DNA from 3 places in the Stenotrophomonas sp. GSD10 genome. Region 1 is predicted to be linked to each of the others. Evidence: predicted binding sites of a transcription regulator. Region 1 holds the regulator's gene; each other region holds the start of a gene.

What was found. Region 1 encodes FliA, which starts transcription of late flagellar genes. Its sites were predicted from a motif close to TAAAGTTTNNCNNNCNNNGGCCGATAA; they were not measured.
Region 2: the regulator FliA is predicted to act here: its motif matches at 3,059-3,085, upstream of N4G47_RS04590 (GGDEF domain-containing protein).
Region 3: the regulator FliA is predicted to act here: its motif matches at 3,284-3,310, upstream of N4G47_RS17465 (methyl-accepting chemotaxis protein).

Annotation. Positions count from the first base shown of each region.
Region 1 is NZ_JAOCMC010000002.1:1,769,063-1,775,216, reverse strand. Features, by position in the region: gene flhA (flagellar biosynthesis protein FlhA) at 1-288, shown strand, start outside; gene flhF (flagellar biosynthesis protein FlhF) at 434-2,056, shown strand; gene N4G47_RS08415 (MinD/ParA family ATP-binding protein) at 2,043-2,930, shown strand; gene N4G47_RS08410 (RNA polymerase sigma factor FliA) at 2,927-3,670, shown strand; gene cheY (chemotaxis response regulator CheY) at 3,728-4,120, shown strand; gene N4G47_RS08400 (protein phosphatase CheZ) at 4,120-4,725, shown strand; gene N4G47_RS08395 (chemotaxis protein CheA) at 4,728-6,154, shown strand, end outside.
Region 2 is NZ_JAOCMC010000002.1:944,688-950,841, forward strand. Features, by position in the region: gene N4G47_RS04580 (winged helix-turn-helix transcriptional regulator) at 1-229, opposite strand, end outside; partial or broken gene N4G47_RS04585 (MFS transporter) at 308-1,509, shown strand; gene N4G47_RS04590 (GGDEF domain-containing protein) at 1,611-3,026, opposite strand; partial or broken gene N4G47_RS04595 (TonB-dependent siderophore receptor) at 3,313-5,561, shown strand; gene N4G47_RS04600 (cation diffusion facilitator family transporter) at 5,738-6,154, shown strand, end outside.
Region 3 is NZ_JAOCMC010000002.1:3,739,335-3,745,488, forward strand. Features, by position in the region: partial or broken gene N4G47_RS17460 (PepSY domain-containing protein) at 1-592, shown strand, start outside; gene N4G47_RS17465 (methyl-accepting chemotaxis protein) at 715-3,255, opposite strand; gene N4G47_RS17470 (arylamine N-acetyltransferase family protein) at 3,457-4,296, shown strand; gene N4G47_RS17475 (VOC family protein) at 4,529-4,900, opposite strand; gene N4G47_RS17480 (response regulator) at 4,923-5,561, opposite strand; gene N4G47_RS17485 (sensor histidine kinase) at 5,558-6,154, opposite strand, start outside.

The DNA.
Region 1 (6,154 bases):
CTGCCGGTGTTCACCCTCAACCCGCAATTGGAACGTGTCTTGCAAGAGTCCACGCAGGGCAACGGCGCCGCGCTGGAACCCGGACTCGCAGAGCGACTGCACCAGAGCCTGGCCGACTGTGTCAGTAAGCAGGAAGCGCGAAACGAGCCGGCGGTCGTGCTGGTACCGGGCCCGGTGCGCGCCGCGCTGGCCCGCCTGGTCCGCCACAGCGTTCCGTCGCTGTCGGTCCTGGCCTACAGCGAGGTGCCGGAGGACAAGCGCCTGAAGCTGGTCGGAACGATCAGCTGACGCCGCCCGCCGATGCGCCAGAAAACAGACACCACTTCCGAACCAACGCAACAGACAGATACCAAGGGGAACCCGCACCGTGCAGACCACCGACCACTCGAGTTCCCCGAACGCCACCCCGCCGTCTTCGTCCCGTGACCACAGCATGAAAATCAAACGATTCGTCGCCGCCGACATGCGCTCGGCCATGAACCTGGTGCGCAAGGAACACGGCCCCGACGCCGTGATCCTGTCCAACCGCCGGATCGAGGAAGGCATCGAGATCGTGGCCGCCGCCAACTACGATGAGAGCGCCGTGCAGCGTGCGCTGGAAGCCTCGCGCCGTGACGTGGCGCCGCCGCCGGCACCGAAGCCGCGCACCGCCGCCGATGCAGTGATTGCCGCCGTCACCCGCCGCCGCAGCAGCACCCCGGCGCCGGAACCGGTCGCCGCCACCACCTCGGCGGTGGCCGCCCTGGCCCGCGCTGCGGTCGGTGCCACCGGCCGCACCCTGGACAGCGCCGACGAGATCGTGCCGACCCGTGGCAGCACCGGTTTCGCCGCCACCCTGGCGCGCGCCGCCGTCAACGAACCGACGCTGCCGGAACAGATCTTCGCCCCGTTCGCCGACACCATCGTCGCGCCGGAACCGGTGGCCGTGGCGGCGCCCAACCGCGCCCGCTTCCAGATCGACCCGCCGCACGAAACGCATCACGAAAGCCCCGCCCCGGCAGTGCAGCCGCCGCCGCTGCCGACTGCCGCCGTGGCCGAGGCGCCGGCCGAATCGACCGTCAGCGAACCGGCACCGGTGGACGCCGCCGACGACGCCAGCCCGGCGCCGATGCTGGCGCCGGCCCCGGCGCTGACCGTGGTGGCCCAGGACGACGCCGAGATCCGCCAGCTGCGCCAGGAAGTGGCCGGCATGCGCCAGGTGATCGAGCGCGAGATGAACCGCTTCACCGACGAGCGCCTGCGCGGCTGCCCGGTGCGTGCCACCGCCCTGGACCTGATGGATGAGTACGGCTTCGACGCTGGCCTGGCCCGCGACGTGGCCATGCAGATCCCGCTGGAGACCGAAGCCCACCGCGGCCGCGGGCTGATGCTGGGGCTGATCTCGCGCAAGCTGCCGATCGCCCCGGTCGACCCGCTGGAAGAAGGCGGTGTGATCGCGCTGGTCGGCCCGACCGGCGCCGGCAAGACCACCACCATCGCCAAGCTGGCCTCGCGCTTCGCCGAGAAGCACGCCCCGCGTGACGTTGCCCTGGTGACCACCGACACCACCCGCATCGGCGCCCGCGAACAGCTGTACGGCTATGGCCGCCAGCTCGGCATCGCCGTGCACGAGGCCAACAGCGGTACCGACCTGGACCAGCTGCTGGAACGCCTGAAGGACTACAAGCTGGTGCTGATCGACACCGCCGGCCTGGGCCCGCGTGACCGCGCACTGGCCGCCCAGCTGCAGTGGCTGCGCGCCGCCCGCCAGGTGCGCACCCTGCTGGTGCTGCCGGCCAACACCAGTTTCGGCGACATGGACGAGGTGGTCCGCCGCTTTGGCGCGGCCAACCTGCAGGGGCTGGTGCTGAGCAAGCTGGACGAGACCGGCCGCTTCGGCAACGCGCTGTCGGTGGCCGTGGATCACAGCCTGCCGATCACCTGGGTGACCGACGGCCAGGACGTGCCGGAGGACCTGCACCGGGCCAGTGCGGCCAATCTCGTACTTCGCCTTGAAGATTTGCGCCGAGCGGCCGATATGCCCTGCAACCCGGAGTTGAACCATGCCGTCGCGTGAGTACGCCAAGCTGACCAAGACCTTCCCGCTGTCGGCCACCCGCAGCGAGCCGCTCGGCCCTGTGCGCACCATTGCCGTGACCGGCGGCAAGGGCGGCGTGGGCAAGACCAACGTGTCGGCCAACCTGGCCGTGGCGCTGGCCGGCATGGGCAAGCGCACGCTGCTGCTGGATGCGGACCTGGGCCTGGCCAACATCGACGTGATCCTGGGGCTGAACCCCACCTTCACGCTGGCCGACCTGGTCGCCGGCCGCTGCTCGCTGGATGACGTCATCGTCGAAGGCCCGAACGGCGTGCTGGTGGTCCCGGCCGCGTCCGGCCGCCGGCACATGGCCGAACTGGCCCCGGCCGAGCACGTCGGCCTGGTCAACGTGTTCTCCGAACTGGAGCGCGAGCTGGACATCATGGTGGTGGACACCGCCGCCGGCATCACCGATGGCGTGCTGACCTTCTGCCAGGCCGCACAGGACACCGTGGTGGTGGTCTGCGACGAACCGGCCTCGATCACCGACGCCTACGCGCTGATCAAGGTGCTCTCGCGCGAGCGTGGCGTGGACCGCATCCAGGTGGTGGCCAACATGGTGCGCGACCCCAACGAAGGCCGCGTGCTGTACGAAAAGCTGACCCGCGTCTGCGAAAAGTTCCTGGCCGATGTCTCGCTGAACTACCTGGGCTGCGTGCCGCAGGATGACTGGTTGCGCCTGTCGGTGCAGCGCCAGCAGCCGGTGGTGAAGGCCTACCCGTCCAGCCCGGCTGCACTGGCGATCACCGAGATCGCACGGCGCACCGCGCGCTGGCAGGCGCCGACCGAACCGCGTGGCGGCGTCGAGTTCTTCCTCGAACGCATCCTCAAGCAGCGCGGGGTGGCCGCATGAAAGGCGCAGCCCAGTACCGGGAGGTCCAGCGCTCGGCGGCCAACGAGGTCATCGCCCAGCATTCGGACCTGGTGCGGCGCATCGCCCACCACCTGGCCGCACGCCTGCCGGCCAGCGTCGAGGTCGACGACCTGATCCAGGCCGGCATGATGGGCCTGATCGAGGCCTCGCGCAGCTACGACGCCGACCAGGGCGCCTCGTTCGAGACCTATGCCTCGATCCGCATCCGCGGCTCGATGATCGATGAGATCCGTCGTGGCGATTGGGTGCCGCGTTCGGTGCACCGCCGTGCACGCGATGCCGCTGCCACCATCCGCCGCCTGGAACAGAGCAGCGGCCGTGCCGCCAGCGCCACCGAAGTGGCCGCCGCGATGGACATGCCGCTGCCCGAATACCTGCGGCTGATGGAAGACGCCGCACGCGGCCAGGTGCTGAGCCTGGAATCGCGCATCGAGGACCAGGGCGAACTGGATACCGTCGCCCAGGGCGGCCCGACCCCGCAGCAGGTGCTGGAGCGTGGCGAGTTCGGCCGCGAGCTGGGCAAGGCCATCGGCCACCTGCCCGAACGCGAACAGCTGGTGCTCTCGCTCTACTACGAGCAGGAGCTGAACCTGAAGGAGATCGGTGCGGTGCTCGGCGTGAGCGAGTCGCGGGTCTGCCAGATCCACGGCCAGGCGGTGCTGCGCCTGCGTGGCCGATTGAAGATTTTCGAGGCGGTCGACGCCGGCCTTGAAGAATGAACATGCCCGAGGCGGCTGCCCCCGGCCGCCCGGAATGAACAACAAAGGAACTCTGCTTTGAACAAGAACATGCGCATCCTGATCGTCGACGACTTTTCGACCATGCGTCGCATCGTCAAGAACCTGCTGGGCGATCTGGGCTTCACCAACACCGCCGAAGCCGAGGACGGGCATGCCGCGCTGTCGCTGCTGCAGAGCCAGCCGTTCGATTTCGTGGTCACCGACTGGAACATGCCGGTGATGACCGGCATCGAGCTGCTCAAGGCGATCCGTGCCGACGCCAAGCTGAAGACCCTGCCGGTGTTGATGGTGACCGCCGAAGCCAAGCGCGAGCAGATCATCGAAGCCGCCCAGAGCGGCGTCAACGGCTACATCATCAAGCCGTTCACCGCGCAGACCCTGGAAGAAAAGCTGGGCAAGATCTTCGAACGCCTGGCGGCCAGCGCCTGATGGATACCACGGTCGACAAGAACGCCCTTGCCCTGCGCCTGCAGGAAGCCCTGGACGCGCTGGAGTCCGGTGACGAGGCCGCCTGGCGGCAACGCATCGACGGACTGGTCGCGCTGCGCACGCAGCCGATGATGAGCGGCCTTTCGCGGCTGGCCCGCGAACTGGGCCAGGCGCTGGGTGAACTGCCGACCGTGCCCAGCGATGCCGGTGAACTGGACGACGCCTGCGCGCGCCTGGACCACGTGGTGGCGATGACCGAACAGGCCACCCACCGCACACTGGACCTGGCCGAGGAATGCCGCAGCCTGACCGAACAGCTGCGCGCCGAAGGCCTGCAGCCCGGCCAGGACGCGCAGCTTGAGCGCATCCGCCACAACCTCACCGAGATCGCCCTGACCCAGAGCTACCAGGACCTGACCGGGCAGATCATCCGTCGCGTGGTCGGCATCGTGCGCCGCGTGCACGAAGGCTTCGGCGCACTCGGCCTGCCGCCGGAACAGCATCGCACCGACCCGGAACTGGCCGGGCCGGCACTGAAGGGACTGGACCGCCACGCGGTCTCGCAGAACGACGCCGACGACCTGTTGTCGGATCTGGGGCTGTAAGCATGAGCGCGGTATCCGACGACATCACTGCCGATTTCATCATCGAGGCACAGGAAATCCTGGACCGCCTGGGCGAACAGCTGGTGTCGCTGGAGCAGGCACCGCAGGACAGCGAGCAGCTCAACGCGGTGTTCCGCGGCTACCACACGCTCAAGGGCGGCGCCGGCTTCCTCGGCGTCACCGCCATGGTCGAACTGTGCCACGCCGCTGAAGAAGCCCTCGGCATTGCGCGCGCCGGCCAGGCCGTGCTGCAGGCCCATCACTTCGACGCCGCCCAGCAATCGCTGGATTACCTGCAGTCGATGCTCGATGCGGTGTCCTCGGGCACCGAACCGGGCTATGCCCCGCCGGAGCTGATCGCACAGTTCGACATGCACGGTGGTGGTACCGCAGCCCCGACCGCCGCCGCACCCGTCGCCGCGGGCGGCGACCTGATCACCGAAGACGAATTCGAGGCCCTGCTCGACCAGCTGCACGGCGGCAAGGCCCCGACCGCGGTCGCGCCGGCGAAGAAGGCCGACGACGGCCTGATCAGCGAAGACGAGTTCGAAGCCCTGCTCGACCAGCTGCACGGTGGCGCTGCCCCCGGAAGCAAGCCGGTCGCCGCCACGCCGGTCGCTGCGACGCCCGCGCCGCGCCCGGCCGCCGCCACCCCGGCCACCAAGCCGGCCGCCAAGCCGCTGGCCGAAGCCGAGCACACCGTGCGCGTGGATACCAAGCGCCTGGATGAGATCGTCAACCTGATCGGCGAGCTGGTGCTGTCACGCAATCGCCTGAAGACGCTGCGCGCACGCCTGCGCGACGAAGAGCTGGACCGCGCCGTATCGACCCTGGACATCGCCACCGCGCGCCTGCAGTCGGCGGTGATGCGCACCCGCATGCAGCCGGTCGGCAAGGTGTTCTCGCGCTTCCCCAAGGTCGCTCGCGATGTCGCCCGCTCGCTGAAGAAGGAAGTGGACCTGGAACTGATCGGCGCCGAGACCGAGCTCGACCGCAACCTGGTCGAAGCGCTGGCCGACCCGCTGGTGCACCTGGTCCGCAACGCCATCGACCATGGCGTGGAAATGCCCGAGCTGCGTGAAGCGCAGGGCAAGCCGCGGATGGGCCATGTACGCCTGTCGGCGCAGCAGGAAGGTGACTACGTCAGCATCGAGGTGCAGGACGATGGCGCCGGCATCGACCCGGAAAAGCTGCGTGCCAAGGCGCGCGAGAAGGGCCTGATCGATCCGGAAGCCGCCGCCCGCCTGAGCAGCGAAGAATGCCTGCACCTGGTGTTCCTGCCCGGCTTCTCGACCAAGCAGCAGGTCACCGACATTTCCGGCCGCGGCGTCGGCATGGACGTGGTGCAGTCCCGTATCCGCGAACTCAGCGGCCAGATCCAGATCCAGTCGGAGCTGGGCCGTGGCAGCCGCTTCCTGATCCGCGTACC
Region 2 (6,154 bases), 820 kb from region 1:
CGTATTGCTGGTAGGCCGAGCCGTCGGAGGCCGGCTGCAGCTGCAGGATGCCCGCTTCGACCAGCCGGCGCAGGCGGTCGCTGAGGATGTTGCGCGCGGCGCCGAGGCTGCGCTGGAAGTCGCCGAACCGGGTGATGCCATCGAAGGCATCGCGGATCACCAGCAACGCCCAGCGGTCACCGAGCAGGTCGGCGCTACGGGCAACGGGGCAGGGGCTGTCGGCGTGCATGGCAGGTTCCGCAGAAGGTGGTTGCAGTTTAAAACCAATGCCGCTAGCCTGCATCAAGTTTCAAATTGCAACTACATGATGAGTCTCGCTCCGATACCCCGCTCCCTGCTGGTCCTGCTCGCGGTCGCCGCCGGCGCCGGCGTCGCCAACGTCTACTACGCGCAGCCGCTGCTGGACCAGCTCGCGCGCGCCTTCGCGCTGGACCGGGCGGTGGCCGGTGCGGTGGTGTCTGCCACCCAGGCCGGCAGCGTGCTGGCGCTGCTGGGCCTGCTGCCGCTGGCCGATCGTGGTGACCGGCGACGCCTGCTGCGGTTGCAGTTGGTGGCACTGGTGCTGGCGTTGTTGTGGCTTGCAACGGCAGGCACGGCGGCCTGGTTGTTGTCGGGCATGCTGCTGGCCGGCCTGCTGGGCACGGCGCTGACCCAAGGGCTGATCGCCTACACAGCCACGCTGGCACCGCCCGAGCAGCGGGGGCGCGTGGTGGGCACCGTGCAGGGTGGGGTGTTCATCGGCCTGCTGCTCGCGCGTGTGCTATCGGGGGCAGTCGCGTCTGCGCTGGGCTGGCGCGCGGTCTATCTGCTGTCGGCGATGGTGATGGTGGCCTTGGCGGTGCTGTTGTGGCAGCGCCTGCCCGCCGTGCCGGTGCCGGTGGTTCCCCGCGCTGGCGCGAACTGCTGGATTCGATGCTGGGCATGCTGCGCAACGACCGGACCCTGCGTGAGCGCGGCCCGCTGGCGCTGTTGCTGTTTGCCGGGCTCAATGTGTTCTGGGCGGCGGTACCGCTGCCGCTGTCGGCCCCGCCGTTGCACTGGTCGACCGCGGCCATCGGTGCATTGGGCCTGGCGGGCGTGGTGGGTGCGCTGCTGGCAGCACGGGTCGGGCATTGGATGGACCGCGGCTTCGCGCATCGGGTCAGCATCGGGGCGCTGGCGTTGATGCTGTTTGCCTGGTGGCCACTGCTGGGCCTACCGCGTTCGCTGGTGCTGTTGTTGCTGGGCGTGGTGGTTCTGGATCTGGGCGGACAGGCGCTGCACGTCGCCAATCAGGCCCTGCTGCTGCGTGCACCGGCGGAACAGCACGGTCGCCTGGTGGCGCTGTACATGCTGTTCTATGCGATGGGCAGCGGTGCTGGTGCGGCGGCCGGAACCTGGATGCAGGCCCGTCATGGCTGGCCGGCGGTGTGCCTGCTGGGCGCGGGCATCGCCTTGCTGGCGCTGCTGTGGTGGGCGGCAGCGCTCAAGGTATCGGCGGACGCACGAACCGGTAGAGTCGACTGTTAGTCGACTGCTCTTCCTTAGGACCCCGAAAACCCCCGCGCTGCGCGCGATAGTCGACTGACAGTCGACTCTACCTGCCACCGCGATGATTCATTTCCGCCGTTTCACCGCTGCAGTGCACGCCGCCCCGGCGCGTCCTGCAACGCGTCGCTGGCCACTACCACGCGGTTGCGGCCGCCACGCTTGGCCGCGTACATCGCGGCATCGGCGCGTGACATCAGGCGTTCGTAGTCGGGGTGTCCGTCGTGGCCGGCTACGCCGATGCTGGCGGTCAGTTCCAGCACCTGCCCGTTGGCCAGCACCACCGGCGACTGCGCGATCTGCCGCCGCAGGCTTTCGGCAATCACCTCGGCCTGTGATTCGCTGGCCGCGACCAGCACCACCACGAACTCTTCGCCGCCATAGCGGAACAGGTAGTCGCTGCCGCGCGTGAGCTGGCCGAGCAGGCCGGCCACATGCTGCAACGCGCGGTCGCCGGCGTCGTGGCCATGGCCGTCGTTGATCGCCTTGAAGTGGTCGAGGTCGAGCAGCAGCAGCGAGAACGGTGTGCGGTTGCGCGTGGCCAGCTCGATTTCCCGGCGCAGCACGGTGGGCAGGAAGCGGCGGTTGAGCAGGTTGGTCAATGCGTCGCTGCCGGCATCGAGTTCGCCGATACGCTCGAACAGCAGCGTCATCAGGGTGCGGATGCTGGCCAGGTCTTCACGGATCGACGGCAGCACTGCCAGGCGCTGCGCGGGAGCATCCATCGCCGCGTGCTGCAGGCACGTGTCGATACGCGCCATCAAGCGGCCGACCTGTTGGGTCTCGCTGCTTTCGCCGAAGCTGGGAATACCCTTGTGCGTGAACCACAGGCCGAATTCGGAGGTGGCCAGGCTGGCGCTGTCGCTACCCTGCACATGGCCGGCCAGTGCGTAGAGCAGAGCGTTTTCCCAGTCCAGCAGCAGTGCACGCTGGCGCTCGCGTTCGGTGCTGACATTCTGCACCAGCGAGAACAGCCGGTAGGCAGCATCGGCCCGGGTGGAGCGCTCGCGCGCATGGGTGTAGGCCAGGGTCATGCCTTCCATGGCGATGTCCATGATCGCGCTGAGGCAGTCGATGGCGGCGAAGGCGGTGGCGCTGTCCGGCGCATCGTCGCGCAGGCGCACGAACAGTTCGTGCTTGAGCACGCGCGCACCGCGCGTGACCAGATCGACCGGAATGCCGACCCGTGCATGCACGTCGCCGATCACCCGCTGCGCGGCCACCGTGCTGGCGATGCCGTCGGCATCGGTGGTCAGCAACTGCACCAGCCAGCGCTGCATGGCCGGCTGCAGGCGCTGCTTGACCTGTTCGTGGGACAGGAAACGGCGCGCGCGGCCATCCTGCAGCAGCACCTCATAGAAGCGCTGGGCCAGCGCCGGTGGTGCATCGGCGGCGGCATCGCGCAGCAGCGCGGTGGCGGCCGGCCCGGCCTGCTGCAGGCAGTGCTGCCACGCCTCGGCCAGCGGCTGGCTGGCGTCGTCCAGTTGGGGTGTTTCCACGTCGATCTCTGACTGCGTACGGCAAACCACGGATATCGGCCGCGGTGGCGCGCGATTGATGGCGATGAGCCGGCCAGTTTAAGCGCGATGCAGGGATGCCCGGTGCGCAAAGCACAGCGCGGCGGCTGCTGCAATGAGTGAACGCATTTGAGAAGCACTCGCATTAGTGGGAGAATGCGCACAGCGAACCTTGCCGCAGAGGCCTGCGGCAAGGTTCCGCCTCCCCCTCGTCGTTGCCTCAAGCCCTTCGCCAGAGGCCCCGTTGCCCTGCCAGAAGGTCCAGTCCATGTCTCCTGCCGTTGTCCTTTCGCCGCGCCCGCTGGCGCTCGCCGTTGCTGCGCTGCTGGCCGGCAGCGCCCTGTCCGCCCGCGCCGAGACCGATGCCACCGATATCGATACGGTGCATGTCACCGCCTCGCAGATCGCACGTCAGGCGCTGGGTACCTCAACCATCACCGCCGAGGACATTGCCAAGCGCCCGCCGGCCAACGACATCGCCGAGCTGCTGCGCACCATGCCCGGCGTCAACCTGACCGGCAACAGCGCTTCCGGCCAGTACGGCAACAACCGCCAGATCGACCTGCGTGGCATGGGCCCGGAAAATACCCTGATCCTGGTTGACGGCAAGCGCGTTGGCGCCCGCGATGCAGTACGCATGGGCCGCAGCGGCGAGCGCAACACGCGCGGCGACACCAACTGGGTGCCGGCAGAGATGATCGAGCGCATCGAAGTGCTGCGTGGCCCTGCGGCGGCGCGCTACGGCTCCGGTGCCTCGGGCGGCGTGGTCAACATCATCACCAAGCGCCCGACCGGCGACCTGACCGGTGCGGTCGACCTGTACGGCCTGGTGCCCGAGCACAGCGCTGAAGGCGGCAGCGAGCGCGTCGGCCTGCAGCTGAGTGGCCCGATGACCGATACGCTGTCGTTCCGCCTGTACGGCAACCTCAACAAGACCGACGCCGACTCGCTGGACCTCAACCGCCAGTACGCCACCAACCCGAACGCAGTGCCGCCGGCCGGCCGCGAGGGCGTCAAGAACCGTGACGTCAACGCGCTGCTGCGCTGGGACGTGACCGCCAACCAGGTGGTCGAGTTCGAGGCCGGTACAAGTCGCCAGGGCAACATCTACGCCGGCGACCGCGCGGTCAGCACCACCGGTACCTCCACCGGGGTTGATCTGGCGGCGCTGGCCGAGGGCGAGGCCGAGACTAACCGCATGTACCGCAACACCGGCGCGATCACCCACCGCGGCCGCTGGGGCGATGTCACCTCGCGGGTGACCGCTGCGGTGGAAGCGGTGAACAATTCGCGCATCAACGAAGGCCTGGCCGGTGGCCCGGAAGGCAGCTTCAACGGCAGCGACTGGTCGACCTCACGCCTGCGCAACTACCAGCTCGATGGCGAAGTGAGCTTCCCGACCACGCTGGGCGGCGCCGAGAACGTCTGGACGCTGGGCTTTGAATACCTCGACAGTCGTTTGACCGACCCGTACTCGATGAGCCAGTCCAGCAGCAGCGGTGGTGGCTTCCCGGGCTGTCGGCCGATCGCGCGCGCGGCAAGGCCGATGCGCAGACCACTGCGGTGTTCGTGGAAGACAACATCTACATTGGCGAGCGCTGGATCGTTACCCCGGGCCTGCGCTTCGACCACCACAGCCAGTTCGGCAACAACACCAGCCCCAGCCTCAATGCGCAGTTCCGCATCAACGGCGACTGGGTGGTGAAGGGTGGCATCGCGCGTGCGTTCAAGGCACCGAACCTGTACCAGTCCAATCCGGACTACCTGTACTACACCCGCGGCAACGGCTGCCCGAATGCACTGCCGAGCCTGGGTGCCGGCTGCTACATGCGCGGCAATGCCGACCTGAAGGCGGAAACCAGCCTGAACAAGGAGCTGGGCATCGAGTGGGCACCGCAGAGCGGCTGGCAGGCGTCGTTGACCTACTTCCACAACGACTACAAGGACAAGATCCAGGCCGGCTACGACCAGATCGGCCTGACCGCCGATGGCCGCGGCCGCATCTTCCGCTGGGAGAACGCGCCGAAGGCGATCGTGCAGGGGCTGGAAGGCAACCTGGTGATTCCGCTGCTGGGCGAGCAGGGCAGCCGCCTGAAGTGGAGCAACAACTTCACCTACATGGTCGAGAACGAGAACAAGACCACGCGCCAGCCGTTGTCGGTGATCCCGAAGTACACGATCAACACCATGCTGGACTGGCAGGCCACCGACAAGTTGTCGCTGCTGCTGACCGGCACGTTCTATGGCAAGCAGGAACCGGCCACCACCAACATCAACAACGACCCGCGCTGCACCGGTACGTGCGATCCGTCGGTGGCCCTGCAGGACCGTGGCGCCTACAACATCTGGGGCGTGAGCGCGCGCTACAAGGTGACCGAAACGGTCAGCTTCGGCTTCGGCGTGAACAACCTGGCCGACAAGCGCCTGTACCGTGAGGCCAACAGCAGCGATGCCGGTGCGGCGACCTACAACGAACCGGGCCGCGCGTACTGGGCCAGCCTGCGCTTCGGGTTCTGAGCGCACGCAGGCCGGTTTCAGCTGCGCCCGCCAGACGTGGCCTGGCGCTACCCCGGTAGCGCCGGGCCCTGCCCGGCGGGCTCGGCAGGTTGCCGGTTCTGCAATGTTATAAACACCGTGATAGTTTCCCCACGGCCGCCAGCGTAGCCTGCCTCCATCGCAAAGGAGCTGTTGCCATGGGCCACGACCACGATCACCTGCCATCCCAGATCCGCCACGAGAAACCCCTGTGGTGGGCGCTTGGCCTGACCTCCACCTTCCTCGTCGTCGAAGTGGTGGGTGCGTTCTGGACCAACAGCCTGGCGCTGCTGTCCGACGCGGCGCACATGGCCACCGACGCGCTGGCCTTGATGATCGCGCTGGTGGCGGTGCGGCTGAGCCGGCGCCCGCCGGATGCACGACGTACCTATGGCTATGCACGCCTGGAAGCACTGGGCGCGATGATCAACGGCGCGATGCTGTTCGTGGTCGCCGCCTACATCCTGTGGGAAGCGGTTGGACGTTTCCGCCAACCGCAGGAGATCGCCTCCACCGGCATGCTGGTCATTGCCGCCGCCGGCCTGGTCATCAATCTGATCTCGATGCGCCTGCTG
Region 3 (6,154 bases), 2.0 Mb from region 1:
GGTCGCGAATACTCGATTGCCTCCGCTGCGCAGGATGGCGCAGTGGAACTGGTGGTGCGGCTGACGCACGACCCGGCCGGTCGCGCCGGGCTGGGCTCGGGTTGGTTGTCGCTGCATGCCCCGGTGGGCGCTGGCATCGTTGCCCGCGTGCACCGCAATCCGGGTTTCCATCGCGTAGCCGCAGCACCGATGGTGCTGGTCGGCAATGGCACCGGCATCGCCGGCCTGCGCAGCCTGCTGCGCGAAGCTGCGCATGCCGGCGCGCACGGGCACTGGCTGCTGTTCGGCGAACGCCAGCGTGCCCACGACTTCCTGTTCGGCGAAGAGATCGAAGCCTGGCAGGCCGAGGGCCATCTGCAGCGGGTGGACCTGGCGTTCTCACGCGAGGGTGACGGTGGCTACGTGCAGGACTCGGCTGCGCGCGGCCTCCGATGTCCTGCGCGACTGGATGCAGCGCGGCGCGGTGATCCACGTCTGCGGTTCGTTGCAGGGCATGGCCGAAGGCGTGGACCAGGTGTTGCGTGAAGCCCTCGGTGATGAGGCGGTGGAAACGCTGCTGGAGAACGGCCGCTACCGCCGCGACGTGTATTGATTCCTGCCGCCGTGCATGGGCGTGAGCCGAGCATGGGCTCGGCTCTACAGTGTTTCCCGCACCTGATGTAGAGCCGAGCCTACGCTTGGCTGATTCCCTGCTGGCCGACAGGACAGCGCAGGCTAGGCCGCTGCGCGTGCCGCCGGCTGCGCCGGCCGCAGCCGGAACGCGCCCACGGCCTCTGCCAGAGCCTGCACCTGCGCCTGCATCTGTGCGGTGGAGGCACCGGCCTCTTCCACCAGACTGGCATTGCGTTGAGTGCTGGCTTCCATCTGCACGATGGTCTGGTTCACCTGCGCGATGCCGGCATGCTGCTCGTGCGAGGCGCTGCGGATACCGGCCAGCAGGTCCGCCAGCTGCTGCACGCTGCCCACGATCTCGCCCATGGTGGTGCCGGCCTGCCCGGCCTGCTGGCTGCCTTGGCCGACCCGCGCCACTGAATCCTCGATCAATCCCTTGATCTGCTTGGCGGCCTCGGCACTGCGCTGGGCCAGCAACCGTACTTCGGCGGCCACCACGGCGAAGCTGCGCCCCTGCTCGCCGGCGCGTGCGGCCTCCACGGCCGCGTTGAGCGCAAGGATGTTGGTCTGGAAGGCGATGCCATCGATCAGCTGGGTGATGTCGCCGATGCGGCGCGATGCCTCGCTGATGCCCTGCATGGTCGCCACCACCTGGCCAACGGCCTGCCCGCCGCGCTGCGCCACTGCCGCCGCACCCTGTACCAGCGCATCGGCACGCCCTGCCGCGTCGGCGTTGCGGCCCACCGTATCGGTCAGCTCGTGCATGGAGGCCGCCGTCTCTTCCAGATTGGCGGCCTGCTGCTCGGTGCGCTGCGACAGGTCGTGATGGCCGGCGACGATCTCGCCCACGCCGGTATCCAGATGCGACGTTGCTTGCTGGATGCGGGTGACGATACGCCCCAGCTGCGCCACGGTGGCGTTGGCATCATCGCGCATGCGCGCGAACACGCCCTGCAGATCACCGCCCATGCGCACACTGAGATCGCCGCTGGCCAGTGCCGCCAGCAGCGCCTGCAGATCGCCGAGATTGGCTTCAAAGGTGGCCAGCAGACGGTTGATGCTGGTTGACAGCGTGCGCACGAAGCCCTGCTTGCCGTCCAGTTCGATACGCCCATGCAGATCGCCCTGCGCGGCCGCATCGACCAGCGCGGCCACTTCGGTTTCCAGCAGGGTTTCCAGCGCGCGGCTGCGCCATTCCACCGCTACGCCAAGGTAGTGCCCGTCATCGATGATGGCGTTGGCGATCAGCTGGTAGCGCACGCCGGCATGGCCGATCTCACGCTCCTCGCGCTGGCGCACGCCGACCAGGTTGGCCAGTGCCGGGTGCAGCCGTACCGCCTCGCGGCCCACCAGCGCGTCAGCCGGCAGCGCCAACTGCTGCTGCAACGCCGGGTTGGCGTAGGCCACCTGGCCCTCGGCATCGATCACCATCAGCCCGGTCTGCGCGCTGTCCAGCGCCTGGCGCACACGGGTGTTGCCTCGGGCCACCGCACGTTCGGTATCGATGCGTGCACGCAGGCGCTGCTGCATGTCGACCAGGCGTTGCGCCAGCTGGCCGATCTCATCGTTGGCGTTGTACACGCGCAGGGTGGTGTCGAGGCGATCATCGGCGATGTCACTGGCAAAGCGCAGCGTGTCCTGGATCGGCTGACGTACCGCGCGCAGCACCAGCACCAGGCTGGTGATCAGCACGCCGGCCACCAGCAGCAGGGTCAACGCGAACAGTACGCTCATGGTGCGCGCGCCCGTCTGCTGGCGTGACTGTGCGGTGGCCAGCGCCAATACCTGGGCCTGCTGGAATGCGGCCAGCGCGGGAGCAACGCCGGCGGCGGTGTCCAGCAGCGACTGCGTCTCCACATCCAGGCCCACGCGGGCGGCGGTATAGGCCAGCAACGCGCCCTGGTAGCCTTCCATTCCGCTGCGCAGGGTGTCCTGCACATCGGCCGGCAGTCCGGCCAGCGCCAGGTCGAACGGCAGCTTTTCCTCGCTGGCACGGTCGGCATGGGCCGCATCGCCGTCGAGCAGCAGCAGCGCCTCCTGGCGGCGCATCTTCTGCAGCGTCAGCGCCAGTGCCGGTCGCTGCAGCCCATCCACCTGGGTCTGCAACGTATCAGCGGCCTGCTGCAGCTGCGCGGCAAGCCCGGCGTCACCCCGTCCCATTTCATCCACGCGCTCGAACAGTGCAGCCACACCCTGCGAGAAGGCGTCCACGGCTTCAGCCAGCGCCTGCAGTGCCTTGCGCCGGCCGGCGTCCATCGGCATCGCCCGCAATGCCCGCAGATCCGCCTGCAGCGCCTTCTGCGTGGCCAGCAGCTGATCGCGGTCGGCGTCATCGAAACTCCGCGCATACTGGGTCTGCAGGCGGCGGGCTTCGGCCACCCGCGTGGCTAGGCGGGCAGCCAGATCACTGCCATGCTGGTAGCTGGCCTGGTTGCGCGCGGCCTGCGCGCTGGTGTGTCCGGTCCAGGCGTAGACGGCGGCGATCGCCACCAGGCCCAGGCCGCAGACCCACAGGGTGGCCTTGAGCTTGTTGGCCACGCTGAGCCGGTGCGGCTGCAACCAGCGCAGCAGGCCGGGGAACACCCTGCGCCATGTGGCAAGACGCGTGCGCAGGGACCGGAGGTGGGGAACGACGGCCGACATGACAGGCTCCAGGCAGAAAGACGCACCTGTATCGGCCGGAATCGATGCACCTTTAGGGCTGTGTTCGATGCCTGCCCGCGCTTGCCGGCGCACGCGGCCTTTGTACCGGGCGCAGGCGACGGCGGGATGACACCGCGGCCGCGCTTGACCTCAACCCCGGTTGGGGAGCACAGTGGACCTCCCTCCCCGCCCGGTGCCGCCATGGCCACGCTCGATATCCCCCGTTACCTGCAACGCCTGCAGCTGGATGCGCCGCCACCGCCGACGCTGGCCGGGCTGACCCTGCTGCAGCAGCGCCACAACGCGTTGCTGCCGTTCGAGACCCTCAGCTGCCTGCTGCGCGATGCGGTACCGATCGACCTGGACAGCGTGCAACGCAAGCTGCTCGACGCGCGCCGGGGTGGCTACTGCTTCGAGCTCAATGGCGGCCTGCTGGCCCTGTTGCAGGCGCTGGGCTTCGATGCACAGCCGTTGAGCGCGCGCGTGCTGCTGGCCGCGCAGGACGATGAGCTGACCGCGCGCACCCACCTGCTGTTGCGCGTGCGGGTGGACGGTGATGACTGGCTGGTGGATGCCGGGTTCGGCAGCCTGACCCCCACCGTGCCGCTGCGCCTGCACGAAGCGCTGCCGCAGCCCACGCCACACGAGCGCTACCGGCTGCAGCGCCTGCCGGACGAAGGCGACTTCGTGCTGTCGGTCGAATCCAGCAACGAGTGGCGGGCGATGTACCGGTTCGACCTGCAGGTGCCTGCGCCGATCGACAACGTGGTGGGCAACTGGTACGTGTGCACCCATCCTGATTCCAGCTTTCCGGGCCAGCTGCGTGCGTCACTGACCGGGCCGGACTGGCGCCGCACCATCGGCAGTGGCAACTACACCGAGTACCGGCCCGGGCAGGCGCCGGACAAGCGCCCACTGCACGACGTCGGTGACGTGCGCGACGTGCTGCAGCAGCGCTTCGGCGTGCAGCTGCCGGACGACCCGCGGCTGGGCCCGGCGATCAACGACTGGCTGCAGCGCTCGCGCGCCGCGATGTTGTAGCGTCGAGCTTGCTCGACTGGGGCGTCGGCGGTGGAATCAACAGCAGTCGAGCAAGCTCGACTCTACGAGAGCGCTCGCGCGCCGCGCTGTTGTAGCGTCGAGCTTGCTCGACTGGGGGATGGGTAGCGGAATCAACAGCAGCCGAGCGTCGGCTCGGCTCTACAAGGTAGCGTCGAGCTTGCTCGACTGGGGCATCGGCGACCGAATCAACGGCCGTCGAGCCAGCTCGACGCTACGGATCGGTGGGCGCCTGCAGCGCGATGCGATTGCCTTCGCTGTCGCGGATCTCGGCGACGCGCCAGTCGCCGGCGTCGGCCGGTCCGAAGCGCAGTTCGGCGCCGGCCAGCAATGCGCGCTCAAGGCTGGCATCCACATCGCCCACGCCGATGTAGATGCGCGCGCCCTGCTCGGAGGGCCGGTAGTCCGCGCCCTGCACCAGCGCCATGCTGGCACCCGCTGCGTCATCCGAAAACGGCAGGTACGCCATGCGGCAGTCATGCAGCAGGATCGGCGCATCCACGTCCACCTGCAGCCATCGCTGGTAGAACGCGATGGCCCGTTCCAGGTCAGTGGTGGGTATCTCAACGTGCAGGATCGGGTTCATGCGCTTTCCTGGTGCTGGCAACTCAGATGATGTGCAGGGTAATCGCCTTCAGTACCGCGCGGGTGCGGTCGCGGGTGCCCAGCTTGTCGAGGATGGCCGAGACATAGTTCTTCACTGTGCCCTCGGCCAGGAACAGGCTGCGCGCGATCTCCTTGTTGCTGTAGCCCCCGGCCAGCAGCCGCAGGATCGCCACTTCGCGCTCGCCGAAGGTATCGGTGGGCGGCGCTTCATCGTGGAAACGATAGCGGGCGCGTACCGGCTCGGTGCTGACCGGCAGCAGCAGGGTTTCACCGGCGGCAACGCGCTCGATCGCCTCACGCAGGTCGGCCGGAGCCGCGTCCTTGAGCAGGAATCCCTGCGCACCGGCTTCGCTGGCCCGCAGCAATAGATCGCTTTCGTCAAAGGTGGTCAACAGCAGCAACGGCGTGGTATCACCGCGCGCACGCAGTTGGCGCAGGGCCTGGATGCCATCCAGGCCGGGCATGCGGATGTCGCTGAGCACCACATCAACCGGTTGCGCGGCCAGTGCATCCAGCAGTGCCTGGCCATCGTCAGCCTCCAGCACCACCTCCACACCCAGTCCCTGCAACAACGCGCGCAGGCCGGCGCGGACCAGCGCCTGGTCATCGGCCAGGGCCACGCGGATCGCCGCGCCGCTCATGCCGGCAACCACGCGGTCAGGTGCATGCCGCCCTGCGCGGTTCGGGCCAGTTCCAGCTGGCCGCGCGCCGCGGCCAGACGCTCGCGCATGCCGGCGATGCCGTTGCCTTCACGGATGCGCTCGGCGCGTTGGCCATCATCACGGATATCGATACGCAACTGCGCGTTCTCCTGGTTGATCGTCAGCCATACCGTCTCTGCGTTGCCATGCCGGGCGGCATTGGTCAGCGCTTCCTGCGCCAGCCGCAGCACGGTCTCGGCGATCAGCGGGTCGGTCACGCGCACGCCCTCGCCGATGCGCAGCTGCAGCGCAGGGCGCGGGAAGGGCGCGGCCAGCGCGTGCAGTGCGGTGGCCAGATCGAGGCCGCGATCATCGCGCATCGATTGCACCACCTGGCGGATATCGCCGAGCAGCTCGCCCGACAGCTGCTCGGCCAGCACCAGTCCTTCGCGCCCGGCCAGTGCCGGATCCGCCGCCAGTGCGCGCAGGTTCAAGCGCATCGCGGTGAGTTTGTGGCCGGCCACATCGTGCAGCTCACGCGCCAGGCGCAGGCGCTCGGCATCGCGTGCACTGTCGGCCAGCAGCGCGCGGGT